2 linked regions of the Kitasatospora sp. NBC_00315 genome follow. The protein of the gene in region 1 interacts with the protein of each later gene in a pairwise test. Links are inferred from orthologs where the notes say so. Each region holds a gene or a part of one and is shown on either strand. Other genes may lie near its edges.

The links.
Region 2: the proteins of ung (region 1) and ndk interact in binary tests that used the Escherichia coli proteins (3 or more experiments, as listed by UniProt). The link is inferred for Kitasatospora sp. NBC_00315 from one-to-one orthologs.

What each region holds. Positions count from the first base shown.
Region 1 is NZ_CP108025.1:5,338,956-5,346,739, forward strand. The notes cover bases 1,628-4,525. They hold ung (uracil-DNA glycosylase), read left to right. Parts: upstream 1,628-2,668; coding sequence 2,669-3,382; downstream 3,383-4,525. Other genes in these bases: OG823_RS22210 (HAD-IIA family hydrolase), read left to right, coding at 1,628-2,230; OG823_RS22220 (hypothetical protein), read right to left, coding at 3,449-4,525. Also shown: OG823_RS22205 (lytic polysaccharide monooxygenase), read right to left, coding at 61-1,128; more of OG823_RS22210, read left to right, coding at 1,451-1,627; more of OG823_RS22220, read right to left, coding at 4,526-4,711; OG823_RS22225 (DedA family protein), read right to left, coding at 5,089-5,685; OG823_RS22230 (LLM class flavin-dependent oxidoreductase), read left to right, coding at 6,212-7,330; OG823_RS22235 (putative bifunctional diguanylate cyclase/phosphodiesterase), read right to left, coding at 7,376-7,784. UniProt on the Escherichia coli protein: Excises uracil residues from the DNA which can arise as a result of misincorporation of dUMP residues by DNA polymerase or due to deamination of cytosine.
Region 2 is NZ_CP108025.1:5,609,421-5,617,118, forward strand. Bases 1-2,812 are described here. They hold ndk (nucleoside-diphosphate kinase), read left to right. Parts: upstream 1-1,105; coding sequence 1,106-1,519; downstream 1,520-2,812. Other genes in these bases: OG823_RS23325 (folylpolyglutamate synthase/dihydrofolate synthase family protein), read left to right, coding at 1-585; OG823_RS23330 (DUF4233 domain-containing protein), read left to right, coding at 587-940; OG823_RS23340 (rod shape-determining protein), read left to right, coding at 1,815-2,812. In the rest of the region: more of OG823_RS23340, read left to right, coding at 2,813-2,840; rod shape-determining protein MreC, read left to right, coding at 2,967-3,893; rod shape-determining protein MreD, read left to right, coding at 3,897-4,538; mrdA (penicillin-binding protein 2), read left to right, coding at 4,616-6,865; rod shape-determining protein RodA, read left to right, coding at 6,862-7,698. UniProt on the Escherichia coli protein: Major role in the synthesis of nucleoside triphosphates other than ATP. The ATP gamma phosphate is transferred to the NDP beta phosphate via a ping-pong mechanism, using a phosphorylated active-site intermediate.

The sequences.
Region 1 (7,784 bases):
CGGCCCGCCCGCGCGGCCCGCTGTTGCGGGCCGCCCGGCGTTGCGGGCGGCCCCGGCCGTTCAGCGGGCGTGCGCGCCGCGGGTGCGCCGGCCCCGGCGCAGGACGGCCATGGTGGCGCCGGCCAGCAGGAAGGACGCCCCGACCGAGGCGAGCAGGCCCAGCGAGCGGGCGGAGCCGGTCTGGGCGAGGTTCCCGGTGCGGGCGGCCGGGCCTGCGGTGGCGGAGGGGCCGGTGGAGGTGGCTGCGGCGGCGGTGGTGGAGGGGACGGCGACGGCGGGCGCCGCCGCGGCGGCCGGGCCGCCGCCCGCTGCCGCCGGCGCATCCGCGGCGGCGGCAGGGCCGGTACCGGTGGCCGGTGCCGCGGGGACGGTGGCGGTGGCCGGGAGGCCGGAGGCGATGGTGGCGGTGGTGGCGGGCGGGTGGGAGTGTCCGGCGCCGGTCGCCGCCGGGACGGCTGCGCTCCCGGGGGTGGCGCCGCTCCCGTCGAAGACCACGTCCGAGCAGGAGTAGAAGGCCTCCGGGCTGTCCGAGCGCTGCCAGATCGCGTAGACCAGCTGACGGCCGGTCCGCCCCGCCGGGATCCTGCCGGGCAGCAGGTAGGAGCCGTCGACGAGCTGGGGGTCGGTGACCGAGAGGAACGGCTGCGCGTCGAGGTCGGCCCAGGCCAGCGGCTTGGCCGGGTCGTGGCCGCGATTGGTGAGGAAGAGCTGGAAGGTGCCCTTGTGCGGGGCGGTCGCGCGGAACCGGAAGGTGAAGTCGGCGCCCGCGGTGAGGTTGGTCGCGGGCCAGTCGGCGCGCGGCAGGTCCAGGCCCCGGAACATGTCGGTGCCGGCGCTGCACAGCTTCCCGTCCGGGATGATCTCGCGGTGCCGGCCGGCCGCGTCGCCGATCCGCAGGCTCATCCAGTCGTACAGCGCGGCGGTGCCGCCGGTGGCCACGGCGGCCCGGCAGGCGGCCGAGACGGGATGCTCCGGGCCCTCCAGATAGCAGCCCTCGACCCGGCTGAGCGGGTTCTGCATCGAACCGTGGGCGGTCGCGGTGCCGGCTCCGAGGGTGACGGACAGGGCGCAGCCGGCCAGGGCGGCGGCGAGGACGAGCGGGGTGGCGGGGATGCGGCGGGTGGGCATGGCGGAGGAACTCCTCTACGGAGCGGGGGAGGGTTCTGTGCGCTTCACGTTAGCCCCGCGCGCACCTCCTACTGATGGGTGATCAGTTCGGTTAGGGGCCGCTTAAGGAGTCGTTGAGGCGGGTCCGCCGGGCAACCGGTACGTCCGGTGGGCGGTACGTACTCCCGTCGGCCAGGTGTGCGGATTAGGCTGTGCCCCGTTGGGGCAGCCAGCATCACCCCCGGTCGTCCGGTGTTCCCGGCGGGAGTCCGGCCGGCGGGGTGCGCACCGGACACGCTGCGCAGTTTCGTACGACCACCGCAAGACTTCGGGAGACACGCACGTGGCAGACCGCAAGCCCATCGAGTCCTGGCTGACCGACATGGACGGTGTCCTCATCCACGAGGGAACGCCGATTCCCGGCGCGGAGGAGTTCCTCCGCCGCCTGCAGGAGTCCGGCAAGCCGTTCCTGGTACTCACCAACAACTCCATCTACACGCCGCGCGACCTCAGCGCCCGCCTGGCCGGCATGGGCCTGAACGTGCCGGAGGAGCGGATCTGGACCTCGGCGCTCGCCACCGCCAAGTTCCTCAAGGGCCAGCGCCCGGGCGGCACCGCGTACGTCATCGGGGAGTCCGGCCTGACCACCGCGCTCTACCAGGCCGGCTACGTGCTGACCGACAACAACCCGGACTACGTGGTGCTCGGTGAGACCCGCACCTACAGTTTCGAGGCGCTCACCAAGGCGATCCGCCTGATCAACGCGGGTGCCCGCTTCATCTGCACCAACCCGGACGAGACCGGCCCCTCCACCGAGGGCGTGCTGCCGGCCACCGGTTCGGTCGCCGCGCTGATCACCAAGGCGACCGGCGTCGAGCCGTACTTCGTCGGCAAGCCCAACCCGCTGATGATGCGCGAGGCGCTGAACAGCGCGGGCGCCCACTCGGAGACCGCCGTGATGATCGGCGACCGGATGGACACCGACATCGTGGCGGGCATGGAGGCCGGCATGGAGACCATCCTGGTGCTCACCGGCCTCACCGCGGCGCAGGACGTGGAGCGCTTCCCGTACCGGCCGACCCGGGTGGTCAAGTCGATCGCCGACCTGATCGAGATGATCTGACGCTCGTCACAGGAGTGGGCCCCGCGCCGGCTGCCGGCCGGGACGGGGCCCACGGGCCGTCCGAGGGGGAGAGGACGCGATGAGGCCGTCTGCGAAAGACCAGCGGCGCGCAGAGGTCGCAGAGCGCCGCCACTGACCACAGGGCCACCCGGGCGCCGCCCTCGGCCAGCCCCCCGGCGAGCAGCAGCGGCCGGCTGAGCAGCGCGCCGACCCCGTACGGACCGCGCCGGACGCCGGGTGTCCGGCTCAGCAGCAGTGCCAGCACAGGACCGGGAGCCGGCCGGGCAGGCCGTCGCGGCCACCGAACCCGGCTGAGGCGGGAACTGTCGGTGGAGCTGTGTAGCGTTCGGGGTGGAAGAGGACGTGCCGGGCGGTCAACGGCACGCCGAGGTCGGGGTGGCGCGGCCGTGGGCCGCTGCCTGCTGGGAGGTTGAACTCGTGACGGACACTGTCGAGGCGGGCACGGGCGCCGGGCTGGAACTGCCGCAGGCCTGGCAGGAGGTGCTCGCCGCGGAGACGGGCAAGCCGTACTTCGCCGAGCTGGCGGCCTTCGTCGCCGCGCAGCGCGCCGAGCACCAGGTGTTCCCGCCGGCCGGGCAGGAGTTCTCCGCACTGGAGGCGACGCCGTACGACAAGGTCCGGGTGCTGGTCCTCGGACAGGACCCGTACCACGACGACAACCAGGCGCACGGGATGAGCTTCTCCGTGCTGCCGGGCGTCAGGATCCCGCCCTCGCTGCGCAACATGTTCAAGGAGCTGGACGCCGACCTCGGCGTGCCGGCCCCGGACAACGGCTACCTGATGCACTGGGCCGAGCAGGGCGTGCTGCTGCTCAACGCGGTGCTCACGGTGCGCGCCCACGAGGCCAACTCGCACAAGGGCAAGGGCTGGGAGAAGTTCACCGACGCCGTGATCAAGGCGGTCAGCGACCGCGAGGAGCCGGTGGTCTTCGTGCTCTGGGGCAACTACGCGAAGAAGAAGCTGCCGCTGATCGACACCACCCGCCACGTGGTGGTGCAGGGCGCGCACCCGTCGCCGCTGTCGGCCCGGCTGTTCTTCGGCAGCCGCCCCTTCTCGCAGATCAACGAGGCGCTGGGCGGCTTCGGCGTCGAGCCGATCGACTGGCGCGTACCGGACGTCAAGAACGGCTGAGTCCTCCCGCGCCGGGGTCGACGGCAGCGGTCGCCGGGGTGGATGGGCCCCCGGCGACCGCAGCCGTCAGCCCGCGGCGCCCAGGTAGCTCTGCCAGCCGTCGGTCGGGGCGTGGCCCACGTTCAGCGCCCGCAGCTTGCGCAGGGTGGACTCGTCCTGCACCTCCAGCCACTCGACCAGCTGCTTGAAGGAGACCATCCGGACCTCGGGCTTGTCCGCGATGGCCTTGATGGTCTCCTCGACGGCGTCCATGTAGATGCCGCCGTTCCACTGCTCGAAGTGGTTCCCGATGAACAGCGGCGCCCGGTTGCCGTTGTACGCGCGGTCGAAGCCGGCCAGGTAGGAGTCCCGCGCCTGGCCGCGCCACGCGTCGTACTTGGCCGGGTCGCCCTTGGTGCTGCCGGCCGACTGGTTGGCGAGGATGTTGTAGTCCATCGACAGCACCTGGAACGAGTGCCCGGGGAACGGGATGCCCTGCAGCGGGAAGTCCCAGATCCTGCCGTCCTGGACCTTCTGCGGCCACATCTGCAGGCCGCCGGGCGAGCTGGCGTCGTACTTCCAGCCGAGCGCGGCGGCCGTCGGCAGCAGCGTCTTCTGCCCCTCCAGACAGGGGGTCCGGCCGCCGACGAGCTCCTTCGTGTAGTCGAAGGGCAGCGGGTCGACGTCCGTGAACCCGGTGTTGGTCCGCCACTGCGTCACGAACGAGACGGCCTGGTCGATCTCGCTCTTCCAGTCCTCGGGCGTCCACTTGTTGACGCCGTTGCCGTCGGAGCGGGTCGAGCAGAAGTGGCCGTTGAAGTGGGTGCCGATCTCGTGGCCGGCCAGCCACGCCTGGCTGATCAGCTTGAGGGTGCTGCGGACCGCCCCGGCGGACAGGAACGGGATGTCGGAGGCGCCGACCGCGTGCTTCGGCGGGTGGTAGAGCTGCGACTTGTCCTTCGGCAGGGCGTAGATGCCGGACAGGAAGAACGTCATCTTCGCCCGGTACTGCTCGGCGATCTTCAGGAAGCGCGGGAACTGGCCGTCGTCGGTGCCGCCCGCGCCGTCCCAGGAGAACACCACGAACTGCGGGGGGCGCTCGCCCGGCTTGAGCTTCTCCGCCTTCGGCTGGTTCGGCTGGGCGCCGCTGTCCGCGGTCGAGCCGTCCCCGATGGGGGTGCCCTTCACGGCGCCCGTGGCGGAGCCGGTGGGCTTGCCGCCGCTGTTGTCCCCCGAACCGGCGCCCCGGCCGCCCGCCGTACCGGAGCCGCCCGAGCAGGCCGTGACCGCACCGAGCGCCGCCGTCGCGGCGGTGGCGCTCAGCACGGCCCTGCGCGAGATGCTGGACATGGTCTCCCCCTGCTGCCTGGAGTCCGGTCACCGGCCGGGGCCCGGGAGGACGTCCCGCGGGCACGTCCGGGGACCACCCGGGGCGCGCCGGCCGGGCGTTGAGCCGTACCGGTTATAACGGACATTTAATGAGTATTCAGCCTTCAGCATGCCATGCGGGGCGTAGCCTCCAGGGCTTCGGTCCGCCGCTACCCATCACGCCGAGCGGGCCCGGACGGCTGCGCCGGGCGGGGGGTTGTTGCCGTCCTGTGACGCTCGCGCCCAGGTACGCGGGGCTGGGCGGGGGTGCGCGGTCCGGGCGCGGTGGGGTGGCTCGGGGCGCGGGCCGCTCGCCGACACGCCGGGGGGCCGACACGCCGGGGCGGGGCGGGGTGGTCTCAGGCGACCGGGAGCCGGCGGTTGCGGCGCACCACGCGGGCGATGGCCGCGCTGATCGTGGTGGCGGCGGCGCAGGACACCACCAGGCTCAGCCAGGCGGTGTCGAACCAGTGGCTGTTCAGCCAGCCCAGGGTGACGATGTAGGTCGCCCAGACCAGCGCGGCCAGTGCCGACCAGCGCAGGAACTTGCGCGGGTGCTCGGGGGAGTGCCCCATCGCGAGGTCCAGCACGGTACGTCCGGCGGGCACGAAACGGGCCACCACGACGATCGCCGCGGCGGCTCCGGTGGTCCGCCCGTCCAGCGCCTGCTGCACCCGCGCGACGCTGGCCGCGAGCTGCGGCCGCTGCTCCAGGCGACGGCGCACCGAGGGCGCGCCCCGGCGGGCCAGGCCGAGCAGCAGGATGTCACCGAGGAAGGAGGCCATCGCGACGCCGAGCCCGAGCAGCAGCGGGGCGCCGTCGATGCGGGCGGTGTTCAGGACGGCCAGGATGACCAGGGTCCCGCTCGGGATGAAGGGGACGAACGCGTCGCCGAGAACGGCGAACAGCGCCACGGCGCAGATCCACGAGGATCCGAGCAGTGCGGTGATGTCCAACGTCGTACTCCCTCCAGACCGGCCCGGGGGAGCAGGTGGTTGCAAGTGACAACGCTAGCGCCTCGACCTTTCATGCCGTGAAGCACCCCCTCTGTGGCAGGCGTCACGACATGCGAGAGCCCCCGGGGCGGGGTGCTGCTCCGGGGGCTCGCGGGGATCGAACGGTGCTGGTCCAGCCCGTCGACCTTGTCGATGGGTGCGGATCCTGTGCGTGATCCGCCCTGTGGAACAGCCTGCCGGACGGCGGCCGGTGATGGCGAGCCCTGGGGCTGGCGACTTCCCGCGCTGGCGCGAACTCGCCACCCGTGTGCGTCCGCTGGCAGTGAGTCAGCTCGCCGGCCGGACGGCGCACCGGCCGAACGGACGGTCGGCGCGGCGGGGGTGGCGGCCCGGCCCGGGACGCGGACGGCGGCCGGGCCCGGGAACACCCCGCCGTCCCGGGTGGTTGTCCCCCGACGGCGGGAGGCCCCGCCGTGCGCGACCGCTCGTGCACGACCACTCGTACACGACCAGGAGGCCGGACGGCATGACCACCGAGGACCAGCACTCACCCCAGCCCGGGCAGCCCGCCGGCCGTGACGCCGCCCCCGGTGCGGCCGCCGTGCACGGGGTGGCCCGCGGCACCGCGCCCGCGCCGCTGTCGATCCTCGACCTCGCCACCGTCGGCGCCGGCCACACCCCGGGCGAGGCGCTCGCCGCGACCACCGAACTGGCCCGCAGCGCCGAGAGCTGGGGCTACCACCGCTTCTGGGTCGCGGAGCACCACGGCATGCCCGGCGTGGCCAGCTCCACCCCCGCCGTCCTGCTCGCCCACCTCGGCGCGCACACCAGCACCCTGCGGCTGGGCTCCGGCGGCGTCATGCTGCCCAACCACGCCCCGCTCGCCGTCGCCGAGCAGTTCGGCCTGCTGGAGGCGCTCCACCCGGGCCGGATCGACCTGGGCCTCGGCCGCGCCCCGGGGACGGACCAGGCCACCGCCCGGGCCCTGCGCCGGGGCCGGGCCGAGGGCGCCGACGACTTCCCGCAGGAGCTCGCCGAGCTGACGCACTTCCTGGACGGCGACTTTCCGGACGGGCACCCCTACGCCCGGCTGACCGCCGTCCCCAAGGGCGAGGGCAGGCCGCCGATCTGGCTGCTCGGTTCGTCCGGTTTCAGCGCCCGGCTGGCCGGCCGGCTCGGTCTGCCGTTCGCCTTCGCCCACCACTTCAGTGGCAACAACACGCTGCCCGCGCTCGACCTCTACCGCTCCAGCTTCCGTCCCTCCGAGGTGCTCGCCGAGCCGTACGCCCTGATCGGGGTCAGTGCGGTCGCCGCCGACGACGAGGAGCAGGCCCGTCGGCTGGCCCGCTCGGCGGGGCTCGGGATGCTCAGGCTGCGCCGGGGCGACCCGGGCCCGATCCCGACGCCGGAGGAGGCGCAGGCGTACCCGTACAGCCCGGCCGAGGCGGACTTCATGGACGACTGGCTCTCCAGGGTCGTCCTGGGCGCGCCCGGCGAGGTGGCCGACGGCCTGGAGGCGCTGCGCAAGCTGACCGGGGCGGACGAGCTGATGGTCACCTCGCACATCCACGGCCACCGGGCGCGGCACCGCTCCTACGGTCTGATCGCCGAGGCCTACGGCCTGACCGCGGGCGCCGGGGCCTGACGGCCGGCCCGGCCCGGTGCTGAGCCGGGTCGAGCCGGGGCCGGCTCAGCGGGCCTGGGCCTCGCGCAGCATGGCGGCGACCGCCTCGGGCTCGCCCGGCCGGGCGAAGTACCAGCCCTGCGCCGTGTCGCACCCGGTCTGCCGCAGCCGCTCGGCCTGGGCCGCGCTCTCGATGCCCTCGGCCGTGACGGTCAGCCCGAGCGCGTGCGCGAGCTGCACCATCGCGCGGACGATCTGCTCGTCCGCCTCGGTGCGCCGGGCACCCTGCACGGGCCGTCCGGGACCAGGGTCGCGGAAGCCCTCGATGAAGGTGCCGTCCAGTTTGAGCACGTGCACCGGCAGCCGGGAGAGGTAGGCCAGGTTGGAGTAGCCCGTCCCGAAGTCGTCGATCGCGATCCGGACGTCCATGTCGGCCAGCGCCTGGAGCGCCTGGAGCGGCCGCCCGCCGGGCCCG
Region 2 (7,698 bases), 270 kb from region 1 along the record:
TACGAGGACGTCTTCCTGCCGCTGCACGGCGCGCACCAGGCGCAGAACGCCTCCCTCGCGCTGGCCGCCGTGGAGGCGTTCTTCGGCGTCGGCGGTGCCCGCGCCGGAAAGCTCGACATCGACAAGGTCCGGCAGGCGTTCTCCGGCGTCAGCTCGCCGGGCCGCCTGGAGGTCGTCCGGCGCAGCCCCACCATCCTGCTGGACGCCGCGCACAACCCGGCGGGCGCCGAGGCCACGGTGTCCGCGATCAACGAGGCCTTCGGCTTCACCCGGCTGATCGGGGTGATCGCCACCAGCGGGGACAAGGACGTCTCCGGGCTGCTGTCGGCCTTCGAGCCGCTGCTCGCCGAGGTCGTGATCACCCAGAACTCGACCCACCGCCGGATGCCCGTCGACCGGCTGGCCGCCCTCGCGGTCGAGATCTTCGGCGAGGAGCGCGTCCAGGTCGAGCCGCGCCTCGACGAGGCGATCGACGCCGCGGTGGCCCTGGCGGAGGAGGACGGCGACCTCGGCGGCTGCGGTGTGCTGGTCACCGGTTCGGTCATCACGGTGGGCGAGGCACGCCTGCTGCTCGGAAGGAAGTGACATGAGGACGCTCTGTTCCTCGACCCTGATCGGCGAGGCACTGCTGGTGATGTTCGCCGGGCTGGTCGCGATGCGGCTCTCCGACGTCTCCACCGCGACGGTGTGGACGGTCAGCGCCATAGCGATGGTGCTCTGCGTGCTGCTCTGCGGCATGATCAACCGCCCCGGCGCGGTGGCGACCGGCTGGGCGCTGCAGATCGGCCTGATCGCCAGCGGCTTCGTGCTGCCGACGATGTTCGGCCTCGGCGTGGTCTTCGCCGGCCTCTGGTGGTGCTCGGTGCACTACGGCCGCAGGATCGACGAGATCAAGGCCGCCCGGGCGGCGCAGGGCCCGGCCCCGGCAGTAGTAGCCTGACGCCGCACCCCGCCACCGGCGGCGCTCCGGGAATCGGCGGCGCCCCGCCGGTCCGGGTCGGCCCCGCGCTCGCGGGGACGGCCCGATGAGCTGGGCCGCTCACGCAAGGTAACCTTCGGGTTAGCCGCATACACCATGCCGAACCGATTCCCCAGGAGCCGCACCGTGTCCCAGCGCACTCTCGTCCTGCTCAAGCCCGACGCCGTCAAGCGAGGCCTGGCCGGCGAGATCATCAGCCGGATCGAGCGCAAGGCCGGCTGGCGCCTCGCCGCCGTCGAGCTGTGCACCTTCGACCGGGCGACGCTGGAGCAGCACTACGAGGAGCACGTCGGGCGCCCGTTCTACGAGCCGCTGCTCGACTTCATGACCTCCGGCCCGTCGATCGCGCTGATCGTCGAGGGCGAGAACGTCGTCCCCGGCATCCGCGCGCTGGCCGGCGCGACCGACCCGCTGCAGGCCGGTCCCGGCACCATCCGCGGTGACTTCGCCACCATCACCCGTGAGAACCTGATCCACGCCTCGGACTCGGACGCCTCCGCCGAGCGCGAGATCAAGATCTTCTTCCCGGCCCACGCGTGACCGCCCGCCCCGGCCGGCCGGACTGATCCGGTCGGGGCATTCTTATCGTCAAATACGGAACTCAGGACTCCGACACGGCGTCCCAATCCTCGTAGAAGCGATCACACCCCGGACAATGGGTGGTATTCCGTCCGTCCGCGTCCACCGTGACCGGCGTGGCTACGATGGACACAACTCATGGGCCCGGTACGGCTGCTCAGCTGGTGTCCGCCCTGTCACGGGCGTGCGCGATCGGCCCACTCCCCGCCATTGACTCCGAGCCCGGGAAGGCACACCACACCCCATGGCCAACAACCTGTCGTTCATCGGCCGTGACATGGCGATCGACCTCGGCACTGCCAACACGCTGGTGTACGTCAGGGGCAAGGGGATCGTCCTCAACGAGCCCTCCGTGGTCGCGGTCAACACGAACACCGGCGGGATCCTCGCGGTCGGTTCCGAGGCCAAGAAGATGATCGGCCGCACCCCCGGCAACATCGTCGCGATCCGCCCGCTCAAGGACGGCGTGATCGCCGACTTCGAGATCACCGAGCGGATGCTCCGCTACTTCATCCTCAAGATCCACCGCCGCCGCTACCTGGCCCGTCCGCGGGTCGTGGTCTGCGTGCCCTCCGGCATCACGGGGGTGGAGCGCCGCGCCGTGATCGAGGCCAGCTCGCAGGCCGGCGCGCGCCAGGTGCACATCATCGAGGAGCCGATGGCCGCCGCGATCGGTGCGGGCCTGCCCGTCCACGAGGCCACCGGCAACATGGTGGTCGACATCGGCGGCGGTACGACCGAGGTCGCGGTGATCTCGCTCGGCGGGATCGTCACGGCCCAGTCGATCCGGGTGGCCGGCGACGAGCTGGACAACGCGATCGTGCAGCACATCAAGAAGGAGTACTCGCTCCTGCTCGGTGAGCGCAGCGCCGAGCAGATCAAGATGAGCATCGGATCGGCCTTCGCGCTGGAGGGCGAGAAGGACGAGCACGCCGAGATCCGCGGTCGGGACCTGGTCAGCGGCCTGCCCAAGACCGTGGTGATCTCCGCGGCCGAGGTGCGCGAGGCCATCGACGAGCCGGTGAACTCGATCATCGACGCCGTCAAGACCACCCTCGACCAGTGCCCGCCGGAGCTCGCCGGCGACGTGATGGACCGTGGCATCGTGCTGACCGGCGGTGGTGCGCTGCTGCGCGGGCTGGACGAGCGGCTGCGCCGGGAGACCGGCATGCCCATCCACATCGCCGAGAACCCGCTGGACTCGGTCGCACTCGGCTCCGGCAAGTGCGTCGAGGAGTTCGAGGCGCTCCAGCAGGTGCTGGACGCCCAGCCGCGGCGCTGAGCCGCCGCGACAGGTACGCGGACGGTCCTTCGGACGGACCGTCCTTCACACGGAAGGGCCCTCACCCCGCCCACAGCCCGGTGGGGGCCCGGCACAGGACTCGGACGAAGGGGCAGCTCCAGCACCGTGAGGGACACACGAGAGAGCCGCTTGTTGCTCATCCTGCTGGTGGCCGTCGCCTTCGCCCTGATCACCGTGGACATCAAGGGCGGCGAGAGTTCGCCGCTCGGCGGCGCCCGCCGGGCCGCCGCCGGTGTCCTCGGGCCGGTCGAGCGGGGCGCGGCGTCGGCGGTCGACCCGGTCGCGGACACCGTCCGCTCGTTCCGGGACGCGGCCACCCACAGCGGCCGCATCGACCAGCTGAACCGGGACAACACCGAGCTGCGCCAGAAGCTCGCGTCCTCCGACGCCGCCGCCGGCCGCACCAAGCAGCTGGACGACATGCTCCGTACCGCGGGCGCCGGCGGTTACACCGTCAAGGCCGCCCAGGTGATCGCGATCGGAGCGGCCCAGGGCTTCTCCTGGACCATCACCATCGACGCCGGCAGCGACGACGGTCTGACCCGCGACATGACGGTCATCAACGGCCAGGGTCTGGTCGGCCGGGTCACCACGGTCGCGCCCACCACCTCCACGGTGCTGCTCGCCTCCGACCCCGGCTTCAGCGCGGGCGCCCGGCTGGAGGGCAGCGGCGAGATCGGCTTCGCCTCCGGCCAGGGCACCGGCCCGATGCGGGTCGAGCTGCTCAACGGCAAGGCCCAGGTCAAGGCCGGGGACCGGCTGGTGACCTTCGGGTCGCAGAGCGGCCGGCCGTTCGTCCCCGGCGTGCCGGTGGGCAAGGTGGTGGAGGTCGAGGCGACTCCGGGTCAGCTCACCAAGACGATCATGGTCGAGCCGTACGTGCAGTTCACCCGGCTCGACCTGATCGGCGTGGTGGTGGTGCCGCCGCGGACCGACCCCCGGGACGCCGTCCTGCCGCCCGCGACCGCGGCCCAGGCACCCGCCGCCCAGGCCCCCGCCGTACCGCCCGCCAGTCCCACAGGGGGGAACTGACCCATGCGACTCATCCGGATCCCGGTCTCCGCCGTGCTGGTCCTGCTCGGCCTGGTGCTCCAGGTCAGCGTCTTCGGCCGGCTCCAGCTGCCCGGCGCCACCCCCGACGTCCTGCTGCTCGTCGTGGTCGGCCTGGCCATGGTCTACGGGCCGACCGGCGGCTGCCTGGTCGGCTTCGCGGCCGGCCTGCTCGCCGACGTGGCCCCGCCCTCCGACCACGCGATCGGCCGGTACGCGCTGGTCCTGTGCCTGGTCGGCTACGGCGCGGGCCTGCTGCGCGGCGAGCACGGCCGCCAGCGCTCGGTGGCCGGCGCGCTGCTGGTGGTCGGCGGCGCCGCGGTGGTCTCCACCCTGCTGTACGCGATGGTCGGCGCGCTGGTCGGCGACACCGCCGCCCGGCACGTGGGCCTGGTCGGCCTCGTCCTCAGCGCCCTGCTGTACGACCTGCTGCTGGCCCCGTTCGTGGTGCCGGTGGTGATGCTGGCGGCGCGCCGCTTCGAGCACGACCCGGTGGCGGCCGCGAGCGGCGACGGCGCGGGCGGCGCGGGCCTGGGCACGCTGGCCCGCTACCGGACCACCCGGGAGGCCTCGGCCGGCCCCACCTACAAGAAGAAGCGCGTCCTCGGGCTGGCCAAGCGCCCGTGAGCGCCAGCCCGGCGCCCGTGAGCGCGCGCCGCTCGTAACGCCATGCCCGCACCCTCGTCCTCTGGAGCAGACGCGACGTGAGCAACATCCCCGAGACCGGACGAACCCGGCGGGTGACGATCCGTCTGGTGGTCCTGCAGATCCTTGTGCTCTCCCTGCTCGCCACGCTCGGCGGGCGGCTCTGGTACCTGCAGATCCGCAGCGCCAGCGAGTACACCGCCAAGGCCACCGGCAACCACATCCGCGAGGTGGTCGAGCCGGCCGTGCGCGGCGAGATCCTGGACGCCTCCGGCCGGGTGATGGCCGGCAACGAGACCCGCCTGGTGGTCTCGGTCAGCCGCACCTCGCTGCTCCAGCAGAAGGACGGCGGCAAGGGCGTGCTGACCCGGCTCGGCGACGTGCTGGGCGTCCCGCTCAAGGATCTCCAGGAGAAGGTCCGGCTCTGCGACGCCAAGACCAAGCAGCCCTGCTGGAACGGTTCGCCCTATCAGCCGATCCCGGTCTCCAAGGAGGCCACCACGCAGCAGGCGATGCAGATAATGGAACGCCGCGAGGACTTCCCCGGCGTGACCGCGCAGCCCACCGCCGTCCGCCACTACACCGGGGTCGAGGGCGCCAACGCCGCCCAGGTGCTCGGCTACCTCTCCCCGGTCACGGACGACGAGGTCACCAGGACCGCGGACAAGACCGGCCGGGATCGCTACCTGCCGGCCGACCAGATCGGCCGGGCCGGGCTGGAGTCGGTCTACGACAGCGACCTGCGCGGCACCACCGGCGTCACCAGCCTGGAGGTGGACAACCTCGGCCGGGTGATCGGCACCGCCGGCACCGTCGCCGCCCAACCCGGGAACAACCTGGTCACCAGCATCGACGCGCGGGTCCAGAAGGTGGTCGAGGACAACCTCGTGCAGGCCATGGGCGACGCCCGCAAGACCTTCGACAAGGTCACCAACCGCAACTACGAGGCCGACTCGGGCGCCGCGGTCGTGATGGACGTGCACACCGGCCGGATCATCGCGATGGCCAGCGCACCGACCTACGACCCGAACCTCTGGGTCGGCGGCATCACCGGTAACGACTACCAGGCTCTGACCAGCAAGGACTCCAACTTCCCGCTGCTCAACCGGGCCATACAGGGTCAGTCCGCACCCGGCTCCACCTTCAAGGTGGTCTCCACCACGGCCGCCGTCCAGGCCGGCTACTCGCTCGACGGCACCTACCCCTGCCCGACCAGCCTGACCATCGGCGGCCGCGAGTTCAAGAACTTCGAGGCGGAGAGCTTCGGCTCGATCACGCTGGAGAAGGCGCTGGAGGTCTCCTGCGACACCGTCTTCTACGGCCTCTCCTACGACCAGTGGATGAAGGACGGCGGCATCAAGCCGAAGAAGGACCCGGCCGACTGGTTCTACAAGACCGCGCACGAGTTCGGGCTGGGCGCCAAGACCGGGATCGACCTGCCCGCCGAGGTGACCGGCCGGGTGCCGGACCGGCAGTGGAAGCAGTCCTTCTTCGACAACAACAAGGACGCCTGGTGCGCGCAGGCGGCCAAGGGCGGCAACAGCTACTCCGACCAGATCGCCAAGGAGAACTGCGTCGACGGCTACGTGATGCGTGCCGGTGACTCGGTCAACTACGCGATCGGCCAGGGCGACACCCTGGTCACCCCGATCCAGATGGCCCGGATCTACTCGGCGCTCGCCAACGGCGGCACCTTCTACCGCCCCACCGTCGCCAAGGCCGTGATGAGCCCCAGCGGCCAGCTGGTGCGCGAGATCGCCCCGCAGGCGGACGCCAAGTTCCCCGGCGACCAGAAGCTGCTGAGCTACATCGACCAGGCCACCGCCGGCGTCGTCACCAACGGCACCGCCGCCTGGAAGTTCACCGGCGCCGGCTGGCCGCAGGGCAAGATCGAACTGCACGCCAAGACCGGCACCGCCGAGGTCGAGGGCAAGCAGACCACCTCCTGGCTGACCACCTACAGCGGTGACTACGCGGTCATCATGACGATCAGCCAGGGCGGCACCGGCTCCGGCGGCTCCGGCGACGCGATCCGCCGGATCTACCAGGCGCTGTACGGCGTGGACGACAAGGGCAACGTCGACAACGGCAAGGCGCTGCTGCCCAAGCCGCAGGCCGAACTGCCCAAGTTCAGCCCGGACGGCACCGCGATCATCAAGCAGGCCTCCTACACCTACACCTACGGCGCGTCCGCCTTCCTCGACCCGGCACAGCCGACCGGCTCCGCCGCGCTCTGGACGGCGGCCGGCGCCGCCCTCGAACCGGCCCGCGGCACGTGGAACGGCAGCATCGGAAAGGGCCGGTCATGACGTCGTACGGCTCGTACCGCCAGATCCGGCTCTCCCCGCAGCGCGGGGCGGTCTCCAAGGCGCTCGCCAGGGACGCCCCGCTGCGCCGGATCGACTGGATCCTGATACTGGCCGCGCTGGTGCTCTCGCTCGGCAGCTCGCTGCTGGTCTGGTCGGCGACCCGGGGCCGGGACTCGCTGACCCACGGGGATCCGCAGTACTTCCTCTACCGCCACCTCACCAACCTGGTGATCGGGCTGGCCCTGTGCGCGGTCGTCATCGGGATAGGGAGTCGGCGCTTCCGGACGCTGGTGCCGTTCCTCTACATCGCCGTGATGCTGATGCTGCTCGCCACGCTCAGCCCGCTGGGCTCGACGATCAACGGACAGCACTCCTGGATCCAGTTCGGCGGCGGCTTCTCCGTCCAGCCGGCCGAGTTCGCCAAGCTGGCGATCGTGCTCGGCATGGCGGTGATCATGTCGGCCCGGGTGGACGCGGGGGAGCGTGAGTTCCCCTCCGACCGCAGCGTGTTCCAGGGCCTGGTGGCGGCGAGCATCCCGATGGCCGTCGTGATGCTGATGCCCGACGCCGGCTCCGTGATGGTGATGGCCGTCATCGTGCTGGGCATCCTGCTGGCCTCCGGCGCCGCCAACCGGTGGACCTTCGGGCTGCTGCTGGCCGGTGCGGGCGGCTGTGTGGCGGTCTGGAAGCTCGGGGTGCTGAGCAAGTACCAGATCGACCGGTTCGCGGCGTTCGCCAACCCCGCGCTCGATCCCTCGGGCGTCGGCTACAACACCGCCCAGGCCCGGATCGCGATCGGCTCCGGCGGCCTGACCGGCAAGGGCCTCTTCCAC